DNA from 3 places in the Ureibacillus sp. FSL E2-3493 genome. Region 3 is predicted to be linked to each of the others. Evidence: riboswitches for the same ligand, from Rfam matches in the RefSeq annotation. Region 3 holds a riboswitch; each other region holds the start of a gene.
The links. A riboswitch is a leader RNA that binds a small molecule or an ion and turns the genes downstream of it on or off. The one in region 3 is predicted to bind preQ1.

Region 1 (8,081 bases), 350 kb from region 3:
TTCAACAATTGAACCAGCAAGTAAATTCCTTTAATACTTTAAAAATATTAAAATTGGAAAATCATGAAATTAGACATTCGAATATATTGGCTTGGTTACTGAACCCAAAGGAAAATCACAATTTGAGTGATTATTTTTTACGTAAAGTAATGGAACATCTTATGTTAATGGATGAAAATGGCGGAAATGTTCAATATCAAAAAATCGGGAATATCCTTAATCATTCCTTAGTCGACAGTCATGTTTATCGAGAAGTAAAGACAGATAAAAATCGATATATTGATTTACTAATTGTGAACCAGCAGTTGAAAACGGTTTTGATCATAGAAAATAAATTTTATTCTTCGGAGTCTGTAAATCAATTGAATGATTATTTGGAATTTACTCGCCATACATTTAAAAATTTTACGATTATTCCTATTTACTTAACCCTTAATGGGGAAAAACCTTCGAATTCCCATTATTTTATTCTAACATACGAGAAAATTGAGGTTATATTACATACTATTTTAGGGTTATATAAAGATCGATTAAGCGATAATGTATTTCAATTTATTAAAGATTATAATCAAATATTAAAAGAAAAATTTTATCCTAATCAGGAACAAATATTACAAGCTATTGATATTTATTTAAATCATAAGCAAACAATCGATGTTCTTTTTGAAGAAACGGCAAGTATATCTAAGCCATTAATTTTTGAAACCGGTTATTATTTTGAATTTTTAATGAAATATAAAAATACGATTCAATATATTTATAAACATGGGCAAAATATTTTGTCCTATAGTTTTGACGAATTTATTAAACTGCAATTTAATAATAATGTGTTGTATCGCTCCCAGCCAACTACTCCTCACTTACTACCGCCAGAATGGGAAGGAATTAGTCATGCCCATTTGAAAGAACCAACCTATTGGTTAGGAAAAGGGTTAGTCGTATGGTTTGAACAAGCGAAAGATAGTCGATTGAGTATGATAGCAGAAATTGGGCCAATTGAATACACCGAACGCCTTTCATTTTTGGAAAAATTAGAGCGAGCAGGTTTATCGGTTAAAGAAAGATCTAAATTAGAAACGGCTCGTTATACCCGTTTCTTTACTCAAAAAATGGATATTAACAAGTGGGATGATATGGCAGAGTTAACACAAGGGATGTTTGACTTATATAACTCAGCAGAATTTACACAAGTAAGAAATCAAGTAGCGGCTATTTTAAAAAATGATGATGTAGAAATAGATGAACCAAAAGCGACTATGGAGAAACAAAAGGGTTATGATTTTAAAGTGAAAGTACAAAGGGCGTTTAGAAAATGGATGGCATTAACGAATATACCTGAAACGGATTATCGTGTATCGAACAAACACCTTTCTTTCATTATTCCACTTTTTGATTCCTTTAAAGATCGATTAGGAGAAACTAGAGAAAAATGGTGGTGGTATAACGGACCATTTCTATTTTGGTTCATGATTAATGAAGATTCCCTTTATTTTACTTTAGAAGTTGGTCCAATCGAGGCAAATAAGCGGATTGTTCTAATGGAACAAATGAAAGAACAGGGGATTATTTTTAGTGAAAAGGGACTTTCTCCAGAAGCAAAATTTAATCGTATCTTTTCGCGATCAGTATCTATTAAATGCTTAGATGAGCCCGAACTACTACGAGTATTTCAAACGTTGTATGATGATCATGATCTGCAAAAGATTTTAAATAAAATCCAGCATATCTATAACGAATTCTATAGCAACATTGAATAATGAATCCACATAATATTCTTTTTATCATAGTTGATATATGAAACTTTTAAAATGTGTATCAATATGTTCAATATAACGAAATTTTGGTATAATGAAGTTATTAGAAGAACAGAGTAAAAAAGACTACTTGATGCTGCAACATCAAGCAGTCAACGGTAATAGCTAGTCCTAAGGGATTGGCAACCAGTTCGAAGTTTAACCTGCATTGAGCGAGAGCTCAGGTAGGTTATTTTTTTTGATTTACTGTAATCACAGTCACAATTAAAGTGGCGAAGGCCACGGAAAACATTAATGTTTCAGAAATAGACAAGGCATCACCGCCTCTCTGTAAAGGAGTTCCGCCAATCGTCCTTTTAAATTTTTTAGCTATTACACCTACATTATAGCACATATGTTCGTATTTTAAAGGGTATAAGGTTGTATTTTATAGAATATGGAAAGATATCCAACGAAGGAAAGGATATGAATGTACTCTATTTTTAATGCTAGCAAGCCCTTTTAACTTCTATTTGTAAATAATTTCAACGCATACTTTGCTCCATATTGAAAATAATAAGCGGAAAATGAATGAAAAGAAGGTAGAACGATGCGAAAACGTCTCCACATTCTAATTATAATGTGTATACTTCCTTTTGTTGTAGCTTGTACGGATAACGGTGATGATACCCCAGTAGAAGCAAAGGAGAATGACGGTAAATTCAATAACTCGTCTAGTAGCAAAATCGATTCATTACTTAAGGAAGTTTAACAACTTTTCCCTTTTTTACTCGAAGGCTTCCTTTTATTCCCTTTTCAAGTATACTTAATAGTAAGAGAATATTATTATGAAGTAATGAAAAGGGGATTCTTCATGTCTAAAATACCTATAATCATTGACACAGATCCGGGAATAGATGATGCAATGATGTTAACATACGTCTATGGAAATGATGATGCTTTAGATATTCGTTTAGTTACAACAAGCTCAGGGAATATCTCCCAAGGAAAATCCAATCATAATGCACGGGTCTTTTTAAGTTACATTGGGGCTAATGTAGAAGTTGCCCGTGGATTAGAAAGTCCTTTCCTTCGTAGATTGGAAATAGCAGAAGATATCCATGGAGAAAGTGGTTTTGGAAACGTCCAGTTTTTAACGCCTCCACTTCCAGTGAGCCATCGTCCGGCGGTGACTGCAATGGTGGAGACGATTTTAAGTAGCGATGAAAAAATAACGATTGTCGCAACTGGTCCTTTGACGAATATCGCGGCATTACTTGTTGCCCATCCTGAAGTAAAAACGAAAATTGAAAGGATTTTATGGATGGGGGGAGCAGCTGTAGGGGGCAATGTTACACCAACGGCAGAATTCAATGCATACGTTGACCCGCATGCTGTCCAAATTGTGTTTAATTCAGGGATTCAAGTTGTAATGAGTGGTTTAGATGTAACTCATAAAGCCTTTATTACAGTGGATGAAATCAAGCGATTAGAAGATATGGGGACGGAATTTACACAAAAGCTCCATGAAATGGTGACATTTTATCTTGATCAAATTGAAAAGACACCTTTTCATGAAGAAAATTATGATCAAGTAGTTCATTTTCATGATGTAGTGCCAGTGATGTATTTATTGCAACCTCACTTGTTTGAAGGAACCGACCACTTTGTGGAGGTGGAGTTAGAAGGTAAAGCAGCGGGTGCTACTATCGTAGATTATTTGAATCGTACAAACAATAAACCAAATGTTCATGTTCTACATAACGTTGAACGGGAGAAGTTTGTTGAAGAATTTATGAAGGCTGTGGAAAATATTTCGGAACGCCTCACAAAATTTTAATTGACCAATGCCCCTTCATCCTTTATTCTATTCAATGAATAGAATGCCCGGCGAACGGGAGAGGTTCATAGCTGATACCCTCTATAAAAAACTATGGAAACATGACGAATGATGCCATGTCCATAACTGGACATGGCTTTTATGTTTTTATAAGAGTTTTATAGAATATGAACTTCTCCTTGTTAATTGTTGGGAAACATTTGCAAGGAGGATTTTTTATGTCTGGCCGTAACCATGAAGAAGGTTTAAAAGATTTAACATTATTAGGAAACCAAAATACACAATATTCATTTGATTATGCACCGGAAGTATTAGAAGCGGTAGATAATCTTCATTCCAATCGGGATTATTTCGTGAAATTTAATTGTCCGGAGTTTACGAGTTTATGCCCATTAACGCATCAACCAGACTTTGCGACGATGTATATTTCTTACATTCCAGATAAAAAGATTGTAGAAAGTAAATCGTTAAAATTGTACTTATTTAGTTTTAGAAACCATGGTGATTTCCATGAAGACTGTGTCAATATTATCATGAACGATTTAATCAAATTACTAGACCCTCGTTACATTGAAGTTTGGGGTAAATTTACGCCACGCGGAGGAATTTCGATTGACCCTTGGTGTAACTACGGGAAACCGGGAACGAAATATGAAGAGATGGCTCATCATCGTTTAATGAACCATGATTTAAATCCTGAAAAAATTGATAATCGTTAAGAATGAAATTAAATAAAGAGGTTATTAGCGACCCTCTATAAAAAACTAAGGAAAAACAGCATTTTTCTTAGAATGCTGTTTTTTCATTAATAAAGGAGATTTTTTCACATGAAGCAGGGAAAAGCCGTTGTTGTATTTAGTGGAGGACAAGATAGTACAACTTGTTTGTTTTGGGCAAAAGAACGCTATGAAGAAGTGGTAGCTGTAACCTTTGATTACGGTCAAAGGCATCGGCTTGAAATTGACTGCGCAAAGGAAATAACGAAAGAATTAGGGATTGCTCATCACATGTTAGATATGTCGCTATTGAATCAGTTAGCACCGAACGCTTTAACAAGGGGAACTATTCCAGTGGAAGATGGGGAAGGTGGCGAATTACCATCAACCTTTGTGCCTGGGCGTAATTTGTTGTTTCTATCCTTTGCTGGGGTGTTGGCAAAACAAATAGGGGCGAAACATATTGTTACAGGCGTTTGTGAAACAGATTTTAGCGGCTATCCCGATTGCCGGGATATTTTTATTAAGTCGCTAAACGTTACGTTAAATTTATCAATGGATGATACTTTCGTCATTGAAACACCGTTAATGTGGCTTAATAAAGCGCAAACGTGGGAATTGGCAGATCAGCTCGGTGCCCTTGAATTTGTCCGCGAAAAAACACTCACTTGTTATAACGGAATAAAGGCGGACGGTTGTGGGGAATGTCCAGCTTGTAAGTTGCGTAAAAGAGGTTTAGATGAGTACTTAAACTCGAAGGTAGAGTCTTAAAAGACCAAGTTTTTAATTGAAATTTAAGGAGTAGTAAAATGAGAATCATATTTTATTTATTATCAATTGTCGTTGCCAATGTGGTGACGGCTGCCTTTGCACCATTGCAATTTGGAATGTTTATCGTTCCGATGGGGACGTTGTTTGTTGGAGCGACGTTCATTTTCCGAGATTTAGTACAAAATAAATACGGACGGAAAAAAACGTATTTATTTATTTTTACAGCATTAGTTTTGTCGGCAATCGTCTCCTTTCTACTAGGAGATACATTAATGATCGTAGCAGCATCAGCTATTTCCTTTATTTTAGCTGAAACGGCCGATACGGAAATTTATACTCGATTGAAATTACCTATCGCTTGGCGCGTTTTCTATAGTGGTCTAGTAGGAGGATTACTAGATTCGGCAGTGTTTGTCATTATTGGTTTAAGCCCTCTTGGCGCCGGTATGTTACCATGGGAAGCTGTACCAGCTGCTATTATCGGTCAAATTATCGTGAAAACCGTTATCCAAATGTTTGGTGCTATAATTTTAAGCCAAGTGCATGGAAAGAAAAGTAACAGTTTTGCTTAATAAATCGTTTTCTAAAAAACTGGTGTAGCTTGAAAAAGTTTCCGCCAGTTTTTTTATAGGACAATATGTAAAGATATCTTTACATATTGTCCATTTTTATTTATTTTAAATGTAAAGATATCTTTACATTTAATATGGGGTGAAAAGTTTTGTGAAAGTAATTAATCATATTAAAGAAGTTCGGTTAGCCAAAAAAATTACGCAAATTCAAATGGCGGAAGATTTGCAAATTACTCGTCAAACGATTAATGCCATTGAGAAAAATAAGTATAATCCAAGTCTGGAATTGGCTCTAAAATTAGCTAAATATTTGGATGTTCCTTTTGAACAATTATTTTACTTAGAGGAAAAGGAGTGAAGTAGGTGAGCGTTAAGAGGTTACAGCATTTGTTATGGACTGTGATTGTTCTATGTATGATAATAGGCGGTTTTTTAGGTATATATATCATTGGAAAAGAAACGGGTGATTATCCTGTTGAATTAATGTTGCCAATTATCATTGGAGTTATAGGTGGATTAATGGTATTTTTGATGGTTTCTAAATGGAGTCAGAAAAGAAGGGGAAATGTGCCTGAAATCGATGAACGAACTTTAAAAAATCTCCAAAAGTATTTTTTGGGGGCGCTATATTTTATTTTAATAGGCAGTGGGGCTGCTCTATTAATTGCGTATGCAATGGGAGTAAAAACGATCGAAACGGGACTGTTGATTTTATGTTTAGGCGGAGTGTTTTTAATGACGATTGCTGGGGCATTTATTGTTAAAAGAGTTTGAGGAAGTAAAGAGGGGTGGGTCCATTGGGTATTCGTCTCTTACTCACTCAAGTAGTAGGAGTAGTAGGATAATTAAACTTTTTGTCGAATTATACTTACTAACAATGGATAGAAGGAGGGGTTTTTTGGGTTCCAATCCAAAGTTACCGTTAACAGTTGAAGACAAAGGCAAACTTCGAAAAGCGAAAGTGAAATTAGGAGATATACATACACTAAGTACAAATCAAATAGCAGAAATACTGGAAATGTCGTTAGACGAAGCAAAGAAAATAAAAGCACTTGCAGAATTTCAACGAGTCCCATCCATTGGATATGAACTTGCAGAAAAGCTCGTTAACCATTTACATATTTTTTCTTTACAAGAGTTACAGGAAAAAGACGGTGCGACATTATTTAATGAATTAGAGAAGAAAATGGGCGTTTGGACGGATAGTTGTGTAGAAGATCAAATACGATGTGTCATTCATTTCGCCAATAACCCGAAGAGTAACAAGCAATGGTTTGAATTTACACAGGAAAGAAAAAAGTATCGGGAAGTCTATGGGTATCCAGATGATCGACCTGAAACGGCTTGGTATGAATAGGGAGGAAAGGATAATGAAAACACGATTATCCTACGTAAGAACGTAAAAATTTAGAAACTTCTATCGAGTGGTATACAGCTGTATTAGGTTTTAAAGTAGAGGCTACTTGGCCACCGGAAAAACCAAACTATGCCCATTAGAGTGTATCTGTAGGGGACGGTTGAAATTCGATAAAATATGGTTGATTTAGAAATAAATCAGAGCCAGGGGACAGGTGAGTAAGTGATAAATAAAAGTTTAGGATTCTATATAGCTTTTGGTGGAATTGTAGGGTTATTTTTTGGCGGTATGTGGAATGGAATCGGGGCAATGGTATTAATTTATATTGCACAACAATTAGAATATATAGCAAGAAATAAAAAACAATAATCTTATAATTTCCCTTAAATAGAGCGATTTTAAAAGGATTACCCCCATGTTTGTTGAACTTAATTTATAGAGAAAGGGGTTCAAGTATGATGATAAATGAATTAGATTTTAGAATAGCAGAAGAAACAGATTTAGATCAAATTGTTCAAATGCTTGCTGATGATGTGTTGGGGAGTCAGCGGGAACGATATGAACAGCCGCTGCCAGTAAGTTATATAGAAGCTTTTCAGGCGATATCGTCAGACCCAAACAATGAGTTAGTAGTAGCTTGTATAGGAGAGGACGTGGTAGGTGTACTACAAATTACCTTTACTCCATATTTAACATATCAAGGTGGGTGGCGAGCAACAATTGAGGGCGTTCGAACGGTGACTTCTATGCGCGGGAAAGGGCTCGGGACGGAGTTATTCAAATGGGCTATTGAAAGGGCAAAGAAACGAGGTTGTCATCTAGTTCAACTAACGACAGATAAAAAGCGACCAGATGCTTTGCGATTTTATGAACGGATTGGTTTTAAAGCAACCCATGAAGGTATGAAAATGAAACTTTAATAGTACATAGGAAAGGACGTTACCCACGGCGGAACGTCCTTTTTTAATGAAATCGAAATCAATTGATATTTACATAGAATCATTTCTATTATATAGTTAGTTAGGAATACTAACTACTTTGGAGGTTTTTATGAATCTGTTTTCAACAATCTACCGCTTTAATAAATTGTAT
Region 2 (8,081 bases), 2.9 Mb from region 3:
CAAGCAATCGCCAGGGTAAATAGACTATACGAAGGAAAAGACTACGGACTTATTATTGATTATCGTGGGTTGTTATCAAAATTAGATGAAGCTCTGCAAATGTATTCAGGTGCAGGGTTAGAGAATTTTGATCCGAAAGATCTGCAAGGAGCCATTCATGATGTCATTAGCGTAGTCGGTTCACTTCGTCAGCATCATTCTGACTTACTGCAACTGTTCTCATCAATTAAAAATAAGCAAGATGTCGAAGAGTATGAAGTATTGTTAGAAGATGAAGAGAAGAGAGAATCGTTTTATGATACATTAAGTCAATTCGGTCGCAACCTTGGGATCGCACTGGAATCTGAACGAATCTATAATGCACTACAGCCAGAAGAACTTGCTACGTATAAAAGGGATTTGAAGTTTTTCCAAGAGCTAAGAAAAAGTGTGAAATTACGTTATTCGGATACAATTGACCATAAAGAGTACGAGGCGAAAATGCAAAAGCTCATGGATCAATATATCTCAGCAGAGCAAGTCATTCGTATTACAAATCCTGTCGACATCTTAAACGAAAAGGCTTTTGAAGAAGAATTGGAGCGTTTAGAATCGAAACGGGCAAAGGCGGATGCCATTCGGACACGATTAACGAAAAGTGTCCATGCGAAATGGGATGAAAACCCTGCTTATTATAAGAAGTTTTCTGAGCGGATTCAGGAAGTGATTCAGGAGTATAAGGATAAGCGGATTTCTGAAGCGGAATACTTAAATAAAATGAAAGATATTATGAATGACTATCGGACTGGTGAATCCAAAGAGGACTATCCAAGCGTCATTAAAGAAAATATAGATGCACAAGCTTTTTACGGCGTGACGAAAGGTATATTATCTGAAACAAAGGAAACATCTGCAAGTTACGGAGAGGATCTTCTTGGCGAATTGGCTTTGAAGATGGATGGGATTATTAAACAACATCAAAAGGTAGATTGGCACAATAATCTGCAAATACACAATCGCATCGCACAAGACTTAGATGACCTTTTATACGATTTCTCTAAAGAACAAGGCGTCAAGATGGATTATGATACGATTGATAAGATAATTGAACAAATTAAAACAGTAGCGATCAGACGCTACTAATAATGGTTGTGAACAACATGGAAAGACATCAAATCTACTACAGCAATAAACGAATTGACTTTTTTATCGAACGGAAAAACGTTAAAAATATCAATTTAAACATTAAGCCTGACATGACGATTCAAGTATCAGCGAATGAAAAAGTGCCACTTGACTTTATTTATGATTTTGTGAAAAGCAAAGGGGCATGGATTGTTAAGAACGTAAAAACTTTCGAGGAAGTCATGCCACATAAGCGAAGTGAACGGGAATATGTAAGCGGAGAATCTTTTCGCTATTTAGGAAAGCAATATCGCCTGCGTGTCGAAAAGACGACAGACGAGGAAATGGTCAAGTACTTTCGAGGTTTTATTTACTTATATGTGAAAGACCTGCAAAATTTCCAGCGGAAAGAAAAGCTGATGGCAGACTGGTATCGTGAAAAAGCTCAAATAATATTTCAGCAATCCCTCGATAAAATGAGTGAAAGTATGCAGAAATACGGGGTAGGAAAGCCATCTTTGGACTTTCGAACAATGAAAGCACGTTGGGGTTCAGCGTTAATTGAGAAAAACACTATTCTTCTTAATACGGAGCTGATAAAAGCTCCTAAGCATTGTATTGACTATGTTGTTTTACATGAGCTGATTCATTTTAAATATAACGATCACAGCGATAACTTCTACAACATGCTGTTCACGCTAATGCCTGATTGGCAGAAGCGGAAAGCCATACTCGACGAAGAGATTGTCCAAGAACTTTAACAACACGACTAACTCCAGAATAAAAAGACAAATGGCAGTTTCTAAACTTAATTGTGAGGAAACTGCTTTTTTATGGAGGAAATAATAATGAGTGTAGCGGGTAATTTTGAGAATTTTTGTAAGAACCTAAGAATGTCACCAGATGTAATAGATAACATTAGCTACAGAACCAAGCGTATTACGAAGCAATTGAACATAGATTTTTGGGAATCTACATCTGAAGTCAACCATAGTTTCTATTCGGGGTCGTATGGTAGAGGTACTGATATTTATACAAGTGATATTGATTTACTAATGGTTTTGCCCTACTCCTATTATGAAAAATACAATAGTTATAAGCATAATGGTCAATCGGCCTTATTACAGGCAGTTAAGGAATCAATTGAAAATACCTATAAGTCATATAAAAGAGCTGACGGACAAGTCGTGAAAGTCGACTTTACCGATGGAATATCATATGAAGTTGTTCCATGCTTCTTAAATAATGACAATGAAAGCTTTACTTATCCAGATACTAATGGCGGAGGAAGCTGGAAAACAACTAATCCCAAAGCTGAAATTAAAGCATTTAATGAAATGAATAGAGATTCGAATAAAAATCTAAAAAGATTGTGTCGTATGATGCGAGCCTGGAAGAATAAAAATAACGTTCAAATGAGTGGTTATTTAATAGACACGTTATGTTATAGATTTATGCAGAATTGGTCGCATAAGAAAGAATCATATTTATACTATGATTGGATGGCAAGAGACTTCTTTGGTTTTTTGATAAATCAATCACAAAGTAGTTCTTATTGGTTCGTGCCTGGAAGTAATAGAAAAATTATCTCGACACATAGCTTTGAATATAAAGCTAAACAAGCAAAAAACTTAGCACTAAAAGCTATTCAATATCAATCCGATGGATATGAATATTCATCAAAACAGGAGTGGAGGAATATCTTTGGATCAAAATTCCCCAGTTAATGTAGATCAAAGAAGAAAATTAGATAGCCAAATAAGAGAATCGTATGGAAGGGTTGTATATACTCAAAAGACACATGACATGGATGCAATAATTTTGGAGAAAAGGGAAAAGAGATTAAAAACTACTCAATTAATCTTTTCAACAATAGTTGCAGGTGCATTTTTAATAGTACTATTTGGCAATAACCAATTTGCTACTATAATTGGAACTATCATATCAATGTTTCTATTATTTCTAACGACTTTTATGAGAGAATTTGATTTTGATGGAAATGCTCGAAAGCATCGCAATGTTGCACAAACGTTATGGGTTATTAGAGAAGATTACATTTCATTAATAGCAGATATGGATGGATTAGAAATAGAGGATATTAGAAAGTCACGTGATGAACTACAATTAAGAACTTCAGAAATTTACAGTAATGCTCCAATAACGTCAGCAAAAGCTTATAAAATGGCTCAAAGGGCTTTAAAGGTTAATGAAGAATTAACTTTCTCAGAAGATGAGATTGACCATTTACTCCCAAATGAACTGAGAAAGAAACCGAAAAGAGGGGAAAGAGATCTTTAAATGGATAGGGCAGTTTTTAATAGAAACGAACTGCCCCGTTATCTATTTATTGGTTTGAATATTTATCTGCAAAGTCGAGAAGAAGTTGGGCAATAATATCTTGGATTTTGAGATGCGGAAATTCATTTTCACACGTAGCAATAAAGTTTTGATAGAGGTCATCAGGCATACGGAAGTTTTTACTGGAGATTTTAGAGGTGGAACGGAAAATACGCTTGTCAATGATGAAGTCGCCGTTGTGTTTATATCGTTCTATTAAACTCTTCAAAGGCGAAAAGTTCTTCTTAATATAGTCCATTTCGGAATCGGTTTGGTCAGAAATAGAGGAAACCTGGCTCTCATCACGAACAAATTTGTAATACTGATTTTCCCGTTTAATATAAACATAATCGTCTTCTTGCATTAGTTTTGTAAAGGTGGAATAGTTCATTTCAAGAGCATCCGCAACTTTTTGTAAATCAAAACCATCCCGTTTTAGCAACTCGTTTACGATGGCTACACGATTTTTGCTATTTGTTGTGTGGAATTTGTCTTTGTTCATGGGTACACCTCCTTGCAAATTAATTCTTATATTATAGTGAAGTTTTATAAAAATATAACAGAGATGGTTTCTTATTTGCGGAAAAGTATTATAACTATTAATTGTAAGGGATTGAGTGGAAATGATTAGGAAATTCGTGGAGTTTAGAGTTGAAAATGGAGAAAAAATATTTGATATAAAAGAGACATTGTCAAATCTTGATTTTGAAATTATTAACAAATGTTTTAGTGAGTTAGCTAATTATAATGGCTTGAAAACACTATTTCAAATGTCAATTGATAACTATTCTGATTTGATTAGATTTCTCGAACATGAAGTCGTTGGATTGGAAAATATCAGATACGTAGGCCATCATACTAATAGATTTCTAATAAACTATCTTTCGAGTACAAAAATGTTCATTGAGCATACTGAGAAAAAAATAGATAAAATATACGGTGAAGATTCCGAAGAATTTATACGTTGGAAAAAGGCAACTGCGGAAGAGTATGACAAGCATTTTTCATATAGATTTTTGTATCAGTTACGGAATTATACACAACATTATGGGCTTCCGTTGGGCAGTATATCAAGTAGTTTAGTAGAGACAAATGGAGTAGAGTCACAATTTACTAAGGTTAGTTTTCGAAAAGAGATTCTATTAAATACAAGTTTTAATTGGAAGAAAGTAAAAACAGACATTGAAAATAGGCCCGAGGAGTTTTCTGTGGTTGAAACTGTAAATGAATACAATAGATGCATGTCACGACTTTATCAAGTTGCTTTATTAATTATAGGAGAAAAAGTTATATCTGCAATTCAAGACTATGCGGAACTATTGGCACGATTAAATAATAAAGGAGTACCTCATTATATGGTTTTTAAAGATTACAAGGATCTAAGTAATCCTAAAAAATATGGTAAAGCTAAACGTTTGCCATTTAAAGAGGTTGATGAATGTTTACAGGAAATGTCCAAATATGGAATTTTGAATACTAAATCTGGTTAATTTGATTGCAGTAATAAAAGGGATTTACAATAGTGTAATATCACTTGTGAGGGGTGGACTAAAGGCCGCTTTGGAATAACAATAGCTTCCTATTTTTATTTCTTTAGTTTAAATAATACTAATTAAAAATTAATCTTCATCAAGAGGTTATTGGGTTATTCCTATTGGATAAAAACTGAAGGGGACAGTGAACTTTCTGTCCCCTTTTTGCCTCTTAAATCACCACGGTGAACCGTATCACAAGTAAGTTCGGGTTCTATTGCTAAATAAATTTAAAAGTCCTGTTCAAAAAATATATGGGATTTTTATTTGAAAATTACTGTCAATTTTATATACTATATTCATAAAAGAATGCCCGGATTTGAACGGGAGAGGTTCATAGCTTATACCCTCTATAAAAAACTATGGAAACATGACAATTCGCCATGTCCATATAGGACGTGGCTTTTTTTGTTTAATGCATACGTTTTAATAGAAAGATTGTTAGAGCCTCTCTTGAAAACTTCCGGGGATATTTTCAGGGAGGGAATTTTAAAACATGCCTAATTTTAGAATTGTTGATAAGCTACAAAAAATGGATGAAGACATTCAAAGAAGTCAATTAAAATATCATTCGAAACGTGTTCTTGTAAGCAAAGAGTTTACGTTTGATGCTGCTCATCACTTACATAACTACGAAGGAAAATGCAAAAATTTACATGGCCATACGTATCGTGCTGTTTTAGGATTAAGTGGGTTTACTGACGAACGTGGTCTCATGATTGATTTTGGGGATATTAAGGACATTTGGAAACAAAAAATTGAAATTTATTTAGATCATCACTATTTAAACGAGACATTGCCACCGATGAATACGACTGCAGAGAATATCGTCGTTTGGATCTACGGAATGTTGAAGGAAGCCTTGCTCGATGAACAACGATATCATGGTGCACGTGTGGAATTTATCAGGCTGTATGAAACTCCTACAAGCTATGCTGAGGCAAGAAGGGAGTGGATGGAGTTTGAGTAAATTACCTATTATAGAGATTTTTGGTCCCACGATTCAAGGTGAAGGGATGGTAGTTGGCCAGAAGACGATGTTTGTACGCACTGCTGGCTGTGATTATTCTTGTTCTTGGTGCGATTCAGCATTTACATGGGATGGCACTGGCAAGCATCTTATCGTTCAAATGACAGCGCAAGAAGTTTGGGCTGAGTTGAAACGCCTTGGAGGAAATGGGTTTTCATTCGTCACCATTTCAGGAGGAAATCCTGCGCTTCTTCGTAATTTGGATGCCCTTGTTGCCCTTTTAAAAGAGAATAATATAAAGATTGGCGTGGAGACACAGGGAAGTAAATGGCAAGATTGGTTGTATGATATCGATGAACTAACCATTTCACCAAAGCCTCCTAGTTCTAAAATGATGACAGATTTCTCTATGCTCTCTACTATTTTAGAGAGACTAAGAGGTAGAAATAGCAATCAACATATATCACTTAAAGTCGTTATATTTAACCAAGAGGATTATGATTATGCTAAAGAAGTTCATCGCCGATATCCGACCATTCCTTTTTATCTTCAGGTTGGAAATGATGACATCACCTCGTTAGACAATACGCGATTAGTTAGCCATTTATTAGAGAAATATCAAATGTTAATTAATCAAGTGATGATGGATGAAGAATTAAAGAACGTAAAAGTACTACCGCAGCTACATACACTCATCTGGGGAAATAAAAGAGGTGTGTAGCGCTCTTCTTTAAAACCAAATGTAATGGAAATATAACAGCACTCTTTAATGATGAAGAGGTGCTGTTTTTTTGAATTTATAAATGGAACTTTAATTGTATGGATGGTTGTTAATATTCATGTAACCAATTAGGTATTCTATTTTTATCGCTATTTTCTACTAGATAGAAACACTCCAAAAGTTACTATGAAATAATATACAGAATTGTTAAACTATTAATAACATCATGATTTGGCTTCAATTTAATCCTATAGGGAGGGAGAAAAATGGAGCGTAAAATGAATTTGATTCCATATCAAGTAGTAGAACAGTTTAACGAAAACGAATTGACGCAGGATTCGAAAATTAGCAACAAAGAAATGTTGGCACAAGAACTGGACATAGCAAAGGCAGTCTATTTAGAGTATAGCAATAACCAGACTTATTATGAGGAAGATAGGGATAAGGAGATTAAACAAACGTACTATAAAAATATCTCATTTGATAGAAAGAATATTCATGAATTACTAGAAAAAACACATCAAAATAAGTTAGGTTACTCCCCCCATCGTTATGTCTATCCATGGGTAGACCTTCAAGAGAATGGGAAACTTAAAAGCGTATATTCGGGGGAAGAGATGGATCCGCTCACTGTTATAGAGGCGGATATACGTATTTTAGAAGCTACAGGTGGGACTATTACTCATTTATCCGATGAGGTGACATTAAATTGTGAACATGTAGTACCTCAATCTTGGTTTGATAAGGGTCAGCCAATGAGAGGGGATTTGCATCATTTATTTGCTTGTGATCCCACATGTAACAGCCGTCGTGGGAACAGCCCTTATTATGATTTTCCAGACTATGTTCCAGAAGGGCATATATTAGGTATTGAGGAAGGCTGCGGGAAGGCAGATGAAGGGAAATTCGAACCTGAATATGGAAAGGGAATTGTTGCAAGGGCTACCTTCTATTTTTTGGCTCGTTACCCTGGAACGATTAACAATCATTTGGTGAATCTGAAGGTTTTACTTGAGTGGCATCAAAAATTTCCAGTGTCTTTATATGAAAAACACCGAAACCTTGCTATTTATGATTTACAAGGAAACCGGAATCCATTTATTGATTTTCCAGAGTTCGCAGAAACATGGATATATGAAAAAAAGGCTCTATAATATTTGTTGGGGTTTGAAAAAATTTCATAAATAAAAAAGCACGTAATCACCGATTTCTATATACTTGAATTGTCGAGAAACAAGCAATGAAAGGTGATACGTGCAAATGAATTTTAACATGAATATTCCAGGATTAAAAGGTGTAACTGTTCATAAGGTGGAGGAGATGGGGGAACGTATTGTTCTACACGTTTCCATACCAAAAAAAGAACATCAATGTCCAGCATGCAAGAATATAACATCAAAAGTCCATGATTATCGAA
Region 3 (8,081 bases):
TCGACGTTTACTATTAACTCCTCTACGTAATCCCCTTTTTGCATTGCGTGAATAAGCAATGGCTAAGTTTTCTTCGATTGTCATCGATGGTGCGGTACCGGCCATTGGATCTTGAAACACACGACCAATAAATTGAGAACGTTTATATTCTGGCAGCTTCGTTACTTCTTTCCCATCAATCGTAACCACTCCAAAATCAGGGGTTAATGCTCCGGAAATCATATTCATCATCGTTGACTTCCCTGCCCCATTACTTCCGATGACCGTTACAAAGTCACCTGGAGATAAATGGAGGTTAATATTATCTAAAGCAATTTTTTCATCTGGTGTACCTTCATTAAAAATTTTATTTATTCCTTCTAATTTAAGCAAGGTGGTTCCCTCCTTGCGTAAGTTCTCGTTGTTGTTCGAGACGTTGTATTCGCCTTTTTTCTTTTCTTATTTTTTCACGTCGCTTTTCGACTAGATGCGGAATGACTAAAGCTAAAATGACAATGATAGCTGTAATGAGCTTCATATCCGACGTATCTAACCAGTCAATTTGTAAAGCTACTGCATAAATAATTCGATAAATAATAGCCCCTGCTACTACTGCTAATGTTGTACGGAAAATCGTCTTCGTTCCAAAGATTGCTTCTCCGATAATAACAGATGCTAAACCAATAACAATCATCCCAATCCCCATATTGGCATCGGCAAATTTCGAATATTGGGCAATTAAAGCTCCTGACAGGGCTACTAAAGCATTAGAAACCCCTAATCCGAGTACGATTAACCCATCCGTATTGGCTGAAAAACTTCGAATCATTCTTTTGTTATCACCCGTTGCACGAATCGCAAGGCCTACTTCCGTCTTCAAAAACCAATTTACTATACTTTTAATAATTAGTGTAAGAATGAGAACAATTAAAATTGTCCCCCAAGTAGATGGAGCCGTTTGAAATCCTAACGTATTTTTTAAGAAACTCGTTAATGCTTGATCAATACCGATATTTCCCCATAAGCTTTGAAACTGTGAAAATATCGAATCTGAACTCATCAATGGAATATTTGGCTTTACGACTGCATTTTCATCGGATAATCCCATAATGCGGAGATTAATCGAGTACAAAGCAATCATCATTAATATCCCCGAAAGAAGTGGATTTATTTTTCCTTTCGTGTGTAAAAGCCCCGTCATACATCCTGCAATAAATCCAGCAACAAGTGCCGCTAATGTAGCCAGTATTGGGTTGTAGCCTAGTACAATCATCATCGCTGCTGTAGCTGCCCCTGTTACAAAGCTGCCATCCACGGTTAAATCCGGAAAATCTAACACTCGGAATGTTAAATACACTCCGAGTGCCATAATTGCATAGATGATTCCTTGCTCAACTGAACCAAACATCGCTGTAAACATATTGAATCATCCCCTATCTTTCCTTTTAATCTATTCGTAAATTTCTGCGTTCCAAGAATCTTTAATTTCTAGATTTAAAGTTTCAGCAGTTGATTTATTGATTAATAATTTTAAATTTCCTGGATATGCAGCAGGAATTTCAGATGGTGTTGATTCCCCATTTAAGATTTTCACTGCCATTTCACCAGCTTCATAGCCGATATCATAATATTCAAAACCGTAAGCACCTAAACCACCGCGGGCAACCGAATCTAATTCTCCTACCATAGCTGGAAGTTGATTCGAATTCGCTACGTCAATAACTGACTCCAAAGCAGAGACAACGGTATTATCCGTAATGATATATAGAGAATCTACTTTCCCTACTAATGATTCCGTTGCTTGTTTTACTTCTGCTGAAGTGGAAACTGCTGCTTCGACCAACTCAAGACCAGCTTCTTCTAGTAACGTTTTCATTTGTTCAACTTGGGCAACGGAATTTTGTTCACCAGTGTTATAGACGGTACCTACTTTTTTAGCACCTAGTTCATCCTTAAGGAAAGCTACTGTATTCGCAATCGTATCTGGATGTAAGTCAACTGTACCCGTCACATTACCACCTGGACTTTCCATTGAGTCAATTAATTCTGCACCTACTGCATCTGTAACAGAGGTAAATATAATCGGGATATCAGATGTTGCTCCTTTTACAGCTTGAGCTGATGGGGTAGAGTTAGCAAAAATCAAATCAACCCCGTCATTCACTAAATTTTGCGCAATCGTTGTATTCATACTCGGATCGTTTTGGGCGTTTTCTTCGACAAATTCGACTTCTAATCCCGCCTCTTTTAAAGCTGCTTTAAACCCTTCTGTTGCCTCATCTAATGAAGGATGCTCTACGATTTGCGTAATCCCTACTTTGAAAGTTTTCTCCCCTTCTGATGTTCCAGCATTTGTACCATCTTTTGTATCAGTAGTTGTTTCCCCTCCGCCACAAGCGGCCAATAATAATACTAATCCTAACGATAACAATGAACGCTTTTTTGGACCCTTTTTCATTCTTTCTCCCCCTACTTCCCTTTCAAATTCATTCCACTCAACATCAATGAATTTTCTAATCTATTTAATTATTCTAAAAATTTTGAGTTTAACGATTATATTACATTGCTAACCTATGGGAGTCAACAGCATTAAATAGGCTCTTACTTGCAATTTTCATAATTACTACTACAAGAAAAATAATTTGTCGCTTTAAACCGTTAAAGTACATAGTTTTTATGAAGAATTCATTATTTTAAAAAAATATAAAAAATGTGACTAGTTTTCGACATTTTCCTATTTTGTGGACAACTAATCTACTTGTCCTCCAAATTTTATAGTTCATTTGACATATGGAACAAAATATAATAGTATATTTTCTTGTGATATTTTCACCGTGGTTCGAAAACTCCCACGAAAAAAAACTAAGGAGAATGAATATGAAAGTTAAATTTATTGCCACAACTGGGATTATTGCGGCTCTTTATATGGCTGTTACCCTTTTAGTTGCACCCTTTGGATTTACAGAAATCCAATTTAGAGTTTCAGAGATGTTTAATCACCTAGTTGCCTTTAACCCTCGTTATATGCTTGGGATTATTATTGGTGTATTTATTGCCAATTTATTTTCCCCCCTCGGCATTTACGATTTAATTTTTGGCGTCGGTCAATCGGTTATTACACTAGCCATTTTTATTTTCATTTGTAAGTTCGTAAAAAACATTTGGCTACGTTTAATGATTAATACATTTTTATTTACTTGTACAATGTTCATCATTGCCTTTGAATTAAACATCGCCCTTAAACTTCCATTTTTATGGACTTGGTTTACATGTGCCGTTGGTGAATTCGTTGTACTTGCTGTAGGTGCCCCTATTATGTACCTATTAAATAAACGATTAAATTTCAAAGATTTAATATAACGTCTAAACCGAGAATTATCTTTCTCGGTTTTTTTCATACAATTTTCCTCTTCGATTTTTCTGAAAATATTGACAAGGATTAAATTTAAGTCTACAATTCTACTTAATTAATTGTTCGGATACGGTAGTAGGTCGCGGGAGCGTGACCACCGTTTGAGCAAAGCAGAGTTTAGATGAGAATAGCTGAGAAAAAATTGATGAATAAGAATAGTAGCGATTTCAGGCGCTTTAGAGAGCTAGTGGTTGGTGTGAACTAGTGCGTACATTTCGTGAATGGGCCTTATGAGAGCAACTAGCGTTAGTTAGTTGACGTCTTTCCTACGTTACAAGGAAGTGTTGGAAGTGCTTTTTTACTTCTTAACACGCCAAGGTGGAAGTATTTTTATGCTTCAACAGAGGTGGCAACGCGGTATATATCGTCCTCTACAAAAGGAATTCCTTTTGTAGAGGACTTTTTTATTTCTCTAACCTGCTAATTTTAATTTTTAGGAGGATGAAAAATAATGGGGATTCAATCATTTACAAACCAAGTCAAGGAAATGAACAATTTATCCTTTGAAGAAATGCTTCAAGCTGCTGAATGCATATTTAATGAAGAAACTCCAAAAAAGGATATTGCAGATCTTTTAATCGCATTAAGTAACAAAGGTGAAACAACGGAGGAAGTAGCAGCCCTTGCGACTGTTATGAAATCGAATGCCCTTCCTTTACCATTGCCTGAAGGAAACTATCTTGATAACTGTGGTACAGGTGGGGATGGTTTAAAAAGCTTCAATATTAGTACTACGTCTGCCTTCGTATTAGCCGCAAATGGTGTATCTGTCGTGAAACATGGTAATCGTAAAATATCTAGTGCATCTGGAAGTTCTGATGTACTACAAGCTTTAGGAATTCATACAGAGTTTTCTATAGAAGATTCCATTGATTTATTACAACGAGAAGGAATTACTTTTCTCCATGCGCCAAACGTTCATCCAAAACTAAAACGAATAGGTGAGATTCGACGAACTATTGGAAAACCAACGATTTTTAATATGGTGGGCCCTTTAACAAATCCCGCAAATTTAACAACGCAGCTCGTCGGCATTAACCGTCCTGAATTTGTTAGCCAGTATGCAGAAGCCCTTCGTATTTTAGGTCGTCAACGGGCAATTGTCGTTTCTGGTTCACAAGGGATGGATGAAGCATCGTTAGATTCCAATAATACGTTCGCCTTATTAGAAAAGGGAGAAATTAAACCATTTTCAATCGACATACAATCCCTTGGCTTAACCCCCGTTTCCATCACGGCATTACGCGGTGGTACACCAGAAGAAAATGCCGTTATTTTAACAGAGTTATTGCAAGGGAAACAAAGTGTTTATTTTGATGTAGTCGTTTTTAATTCAGCCCTCGGTTTGTTTGCCCACGGTACCGTTGACTCGGTAAAAGATGGGGTCGAACTTGCACGGGATAGCATTTTATCTGGAAAAGCATTACGTAAACTTGAGGCTGTTGTGGAATATAGTCAAGGAATTGTAAAGGAGCGTGCGGTACAATGACGATTTTACAAACGATTTTAGATCATAAATCAACCATTCTTTCATCCCTTTTAGAAAATGAACCACAATTTGAAGTAAAGAGAAAAACACGCCCTTCTCTATATAATGATTTAAGAAAAGCAGAAACGCTTCAAATTATTTCCGAGATGAAGCGGGCTTCTCCATCTAAGGGTCTTATCGCTGAAGGGGCAAACCCAATCGAGCAAGCGAAAACATATGAACAGGCAGGAGCTGCTTGCATTTCTGTTTTAACAGAAGAAAAGTTTTTCAAAGGCTCCTTTCAAGATTTAGTTGATATCGCCAATCATGTGGATATTCCTATTTTAAATAAAGATTTTATTATTCATGAAGTACAAATAGATTATGCGAAAGCTGCCGGTGCTTCCGTCATTTTATTAATTGTTGCTGCCCTTTCCGATGAAAAGCTAAAAGCGTTTTACACTTACGCCAGCATGTTAGGTTTAGACGTTTTAGTGGAAGTACACAACGAAGAGGAACTTGATCGGGCATTAGCTATACATCCAAAAATTATTGGTGTAAACAATCGGGATTTAAAAACCTTCACCGTCGATCTTGCCCAGAGTGAAAAATTAGCCAATAAACTAAATGATTATGATGACATTGTCTTTATTAGTGAAAGTGGCATTTGGAATGCAGAAGATGCAACCCGGGTTGCTAAAGCTGGTGCTCACGGTGTTTTAGTCGGTGAATCATTAATGCGTAGTGGAGATGTGGGAGAAGCATTAACCTCCTTACAAGTTCCCCTCCCCTTTGTCGCAAAGGAAGTGAAGTAATGGCAAAAGTAAAAATTTGTGGACTTAAAGAAGAAGAACATGTGAAAGCCGCTGTTGAGGCTGGTGCCACATGGATTGGTTTTATGTTTGCCCAGAGCAAACGACAAATATCCTTTGAACAGGCCCGTAAGTTAGCTCAAAGTATTCCCGCACATGTGAAAAAAGTTGGTGTTTTTGTCAATCCAACCGCCCAACAAGTACGAGAAGCTGTTGAACTAGTTGATCTTGATTATGTTCAATACCATGGAAATGAAGAAGCCCAATTTATTAAACAGTTAGGCTATCCTTCCATCAAAGCATTTTCCATTAAAAATGCGGATGATGTAAAAAGGGCTAGTCAGTATGAAGTGGACTATTATTTATTTGACGCGCCTGGTACGAACTATGCTGGAGGGAGCGGTCACATTTTTGATTGGACTTTACTAGACCAACTTTCCATTCCTAAGAGCAAGGTCATTTTAGCTGGTGGACTCAATAGTGAAAATGTTCTTCATGCTATTGCCCAAGTGAATCCTTTTGGTGTAGATGTCTCAAGTGGAGTTGAAAAAAAAGGGATAAAGGACAGTCACTTGATTAAACAATTTATCGAAACAGCATCACAGAAATTAACTAGTGTAGCGAAATAAATAGGATGGATGAATGAATGAAAAAGGAGCGGATATAAATGACAACAGAATTAAAAGGTCGATTCGGTCGATTTGGTGGACAGTTCGTACCTGAAACATTAATGACAGCTTTACAAGAATTGGATGCTGCTTATGACAAAGTCAAAAGCGACGAATCTTTCCAAGACGAACTTCGCTACTACTTAAAAAATTACGTAGGGCGTCAAACCCCCCTCTATTTTGCTGAACGTTTAACCGAATATTGTGGTGGAGCAAAAATTTACTTGAAACGGGAAGATTTAAATCATACAGGAGCTCATAAAATTAATAATGCCCTTGGGCAAACACTTCTTGCGAAACGTATGGGGAAAAATAAAATTGTTGCTGAAACTGGTGCTGGTCAACATGGTGTTGCTACTGCCACTGCCTGTGCCCTTCTCAATTTAGACTGTATTGTTTACATGGGAGCAGAAGATGTTAAACGGCAAGCTTTAAACGTCTTCCGCATGGAGCTTCTTGGCACAAAAGTAGTCGCCGTTGATAAAGGTTCTGCCACATTAAAAGATGCGGTAAACGAAGCATTACGCCACTGGGTAACAAACATTGAAGATACCCACTATATTTTAGGTTCTGCTATGGGTCCCCATCCATTTCCTACAATTGTTCGTGATTTTCAACGGGTGATTGGTGATGAAACTCGGGAACAAATATTAGAATTGGAAGACCGTCTACCTAACGCTGTTGTGGCTTGTGTTGGTGGTGGTAGTAACTCTATCGGCATGTTCTATCCATTTGTTGAAGACGAAGATGTCGCTTTATATGGTGTAGAAGCTGCAGGGAAAGGAATTGAAACAGGGATGCATGCTGCTGCTATTCAAGGTGGTCAAACTGGTGTTTTACACGGAGCATTTATGTACTTATTACAAGATAACAACGGCTTTGTTCAAGAAGCCCATTCCATCTCTGCCGGTCTGGATTATCCTGGGGTCGGACCAGAACATTGTCACCTTCACGAAATCGGGCGAGCATCTTACGGTACCGTTACAGATGATGAGGCGTTGGAAGGAGTTAAGTTACTTTGTCGCACGGAAGGTATCCTTCCCGCCTTGGAAAGTGCCCATGCCATCTATTTTGCAGCCAATCTCGCAAAAACAATGGCACCCGATGAAATTCTTGTCATTTGCCTATCTGGTCGTGGTGACAAAGACGTTCATACAATTTCTGCTGCCCTTGGAGGTGACCTTTCATGAGTTTGTTAAAGAAAACGATTTTATCTATCACAGCTCAAGGCCATAAAGCATTTGTACCGTATATAATGGCTGGCGACGGTGGTTTAAATAAATTACAACCGACGATTTTAAAATTACAACAGCTGGGAGTTACAGCAATTGAAGTTGGGATTCCCTTTACAGATCCAGTTGCAGATGGACCTACGATTGAACGGGCTGGTGAACGGGCTTTAGCAAATGGGACCACTTTACACACTGTCCTTGAAACATTAACTTCCTTTGCGAGTGAATTGACGGTACCCCTTGTAGCTATGACCTATTTAAATCCTATACTAGCCTATGGAACGGAGAAATTTGCTAAAGATGCCCGGGCTGCCGGTATTCGTGGAGTCATTATTCCAGATATGCCCCTCGAGGAAAGTGAAATTGTTCAGCCTGCTTTAAAGAATGCATCGATTGATCTTGTCCAGCTTGTATCTTTAACGAGTACTCCAGAACGGATTGAACGTTTAACAAAAAGAAGTGAAGGGTTCATTTATGCTGTCACTGTAAATGGGATTACTGGTGCCCGGT

Region 1: it holds a riboswitch for preQ1, as region 3 does, so the genes downstream of both, queC (7-cyano-7-deazaguanine synthase QueC) here and MHH69_RS03595 (QueT transporter family protein) in region 3, are expected to answer to the same signal.
Region 2: it holds a riboswitch for preQ1, as region 3 does, so the genes downstream of both, queD (6-carboxytetrahydropterin synthase QueD) here and MHH69_RS03595 (QueT transporter family protein) in region 3, are expected to answer to the same signal.

The regions. Positions count from the first base shown of each region.
Region 1 covers NZ_JBBOPK010000001.1:307,366-315,446, forward strand. The annotation lists gene MHH69_RS01620 (PDDEXK-like family protein) at 1-1,757, shown strand, start outside; gene MHH69_RS01625 (hypothetical protein) at 2,344-2,505, shown strand; gene MHH69_RS01630 (nucleoside hydrolase) at 2,608-3,573, shown strand; PreQ1 riboswitch class I at 3,628-3,674, shown strand; gene queF (preQ(1) synthase) at 3,792-4,292, shown strand; PreQ1 riboswitch class I at 4,304-4,347, shown strand; gene queC (7-cyano-7-deazaguanine synthase QueC) at 4,401-5,060, shown strand; gene MHH69_RS01645 (VUT family protein) at 5,099-5,632, shown strand; gene MHH69_RS01650 (helix-turn-helix transcriptional regulator) at 5,784-5,990, shown strand; gene MHH69_RS01655 (hypothetical protein) at 5,996-6,406, shown strand; gene MHH69_RS01660 (helix-hairpin-helix domain-containing protein) at 6,531-6,989, shown strand; partial or broken gene MHH69_RS19285 (hypothetical protein) at 7,043-7,129, shown strand; gene MHH69_RS01665 (hypothetical protein) at 7,212-7,358, shown strand; gene MHH69_RS01670 (GNAT family N-acetyltransferase) at 7,448-7,909, shown strand; gene MHH69_RS01675 (MarR family winged helix-turn-helix transcriptional regulator) at 8,040-8,081, shown strand, end outside.
Region 2 covers NZ_JBBOPK010000001.1:3,566,605-3,574,685, reverse strand. The annotation lists gene MHH69_RS18390 (type I restriction endonuclease subunit R) at 1-1,122, shown strand, start outside; gene MHH69_RS18385 (YgjP family zinc-dependent metalloprotease) at 1,140-1,865, shown strand; gene MHH69_RS18380 (SMODS domain-containing nucleotidyltransferase) at 1,953-2,831, shown strand; gene MHH69_RS18375 (SLATT domain-containing protein) at 2,809-3,402, shown strand; gene MHH69_RS18370 (hypothetical protein) at 3,449-3,943, opposite strand; gene MHH69_RS18365 (hypothetical protein) at 4,080-4,931, shown strand; PreQ1 riboswitch class I at 5,297-5,343, shown strand; gene queD (6-carboxytetrahydropterin synthase QueD) at 5,470-5,943, shown strand; gene queE (7-carboxy-7-deazaguanine synthase QueE) at 5,936-6,664, shown strand; gene MHH69_RS18350 (endonuclease I family protein) at 7,024-7,818, shown strand; gene MHH69_RS18345 (ISL3 family transposase) at 7,919-8,081, shown strand, end outside.
Region 3 covers NZ_JBBOPK010000001.1:653,922-662,002, reverse strand. The annotation lists gene MHH69_RS03610 (ABC transporter ATP-binding protein) at 1-372, opposite strand, end outside; gene MHH69_RS03605 (ABC transporter permease) at 365-1,399, opposite strand; gene MHH69_RS03600 (ABC transporter substrate-binding protein) at 1,430-2,437, opposite strand; PreQ1 riboswitch class I at 2,808-2,851, shown strand; gene MHH69_RS03595 (QueT transporter family protein) at 2,857-3,339, shown strand; T-box leader at 3,528-3,766, shown strand; gene trpD (anthranilate phosphoribosyltransferase) at 3,843-4,880, shown strand; gene trpC (indole-3-glycerol phosphate synthase TrpC) at 4,877-5,674, shown strand; gene MHH69_RS03580 (phosphoribosylanthranilate isomerase) at 5,674-6,300, shown strand; gene trpB (tryptophan synthase subunit beta) at 6,339-7,529, shown strand; gene trpA (tryptophan synthase subunit alpha) at 7,526-8,081, shown strand, end outside.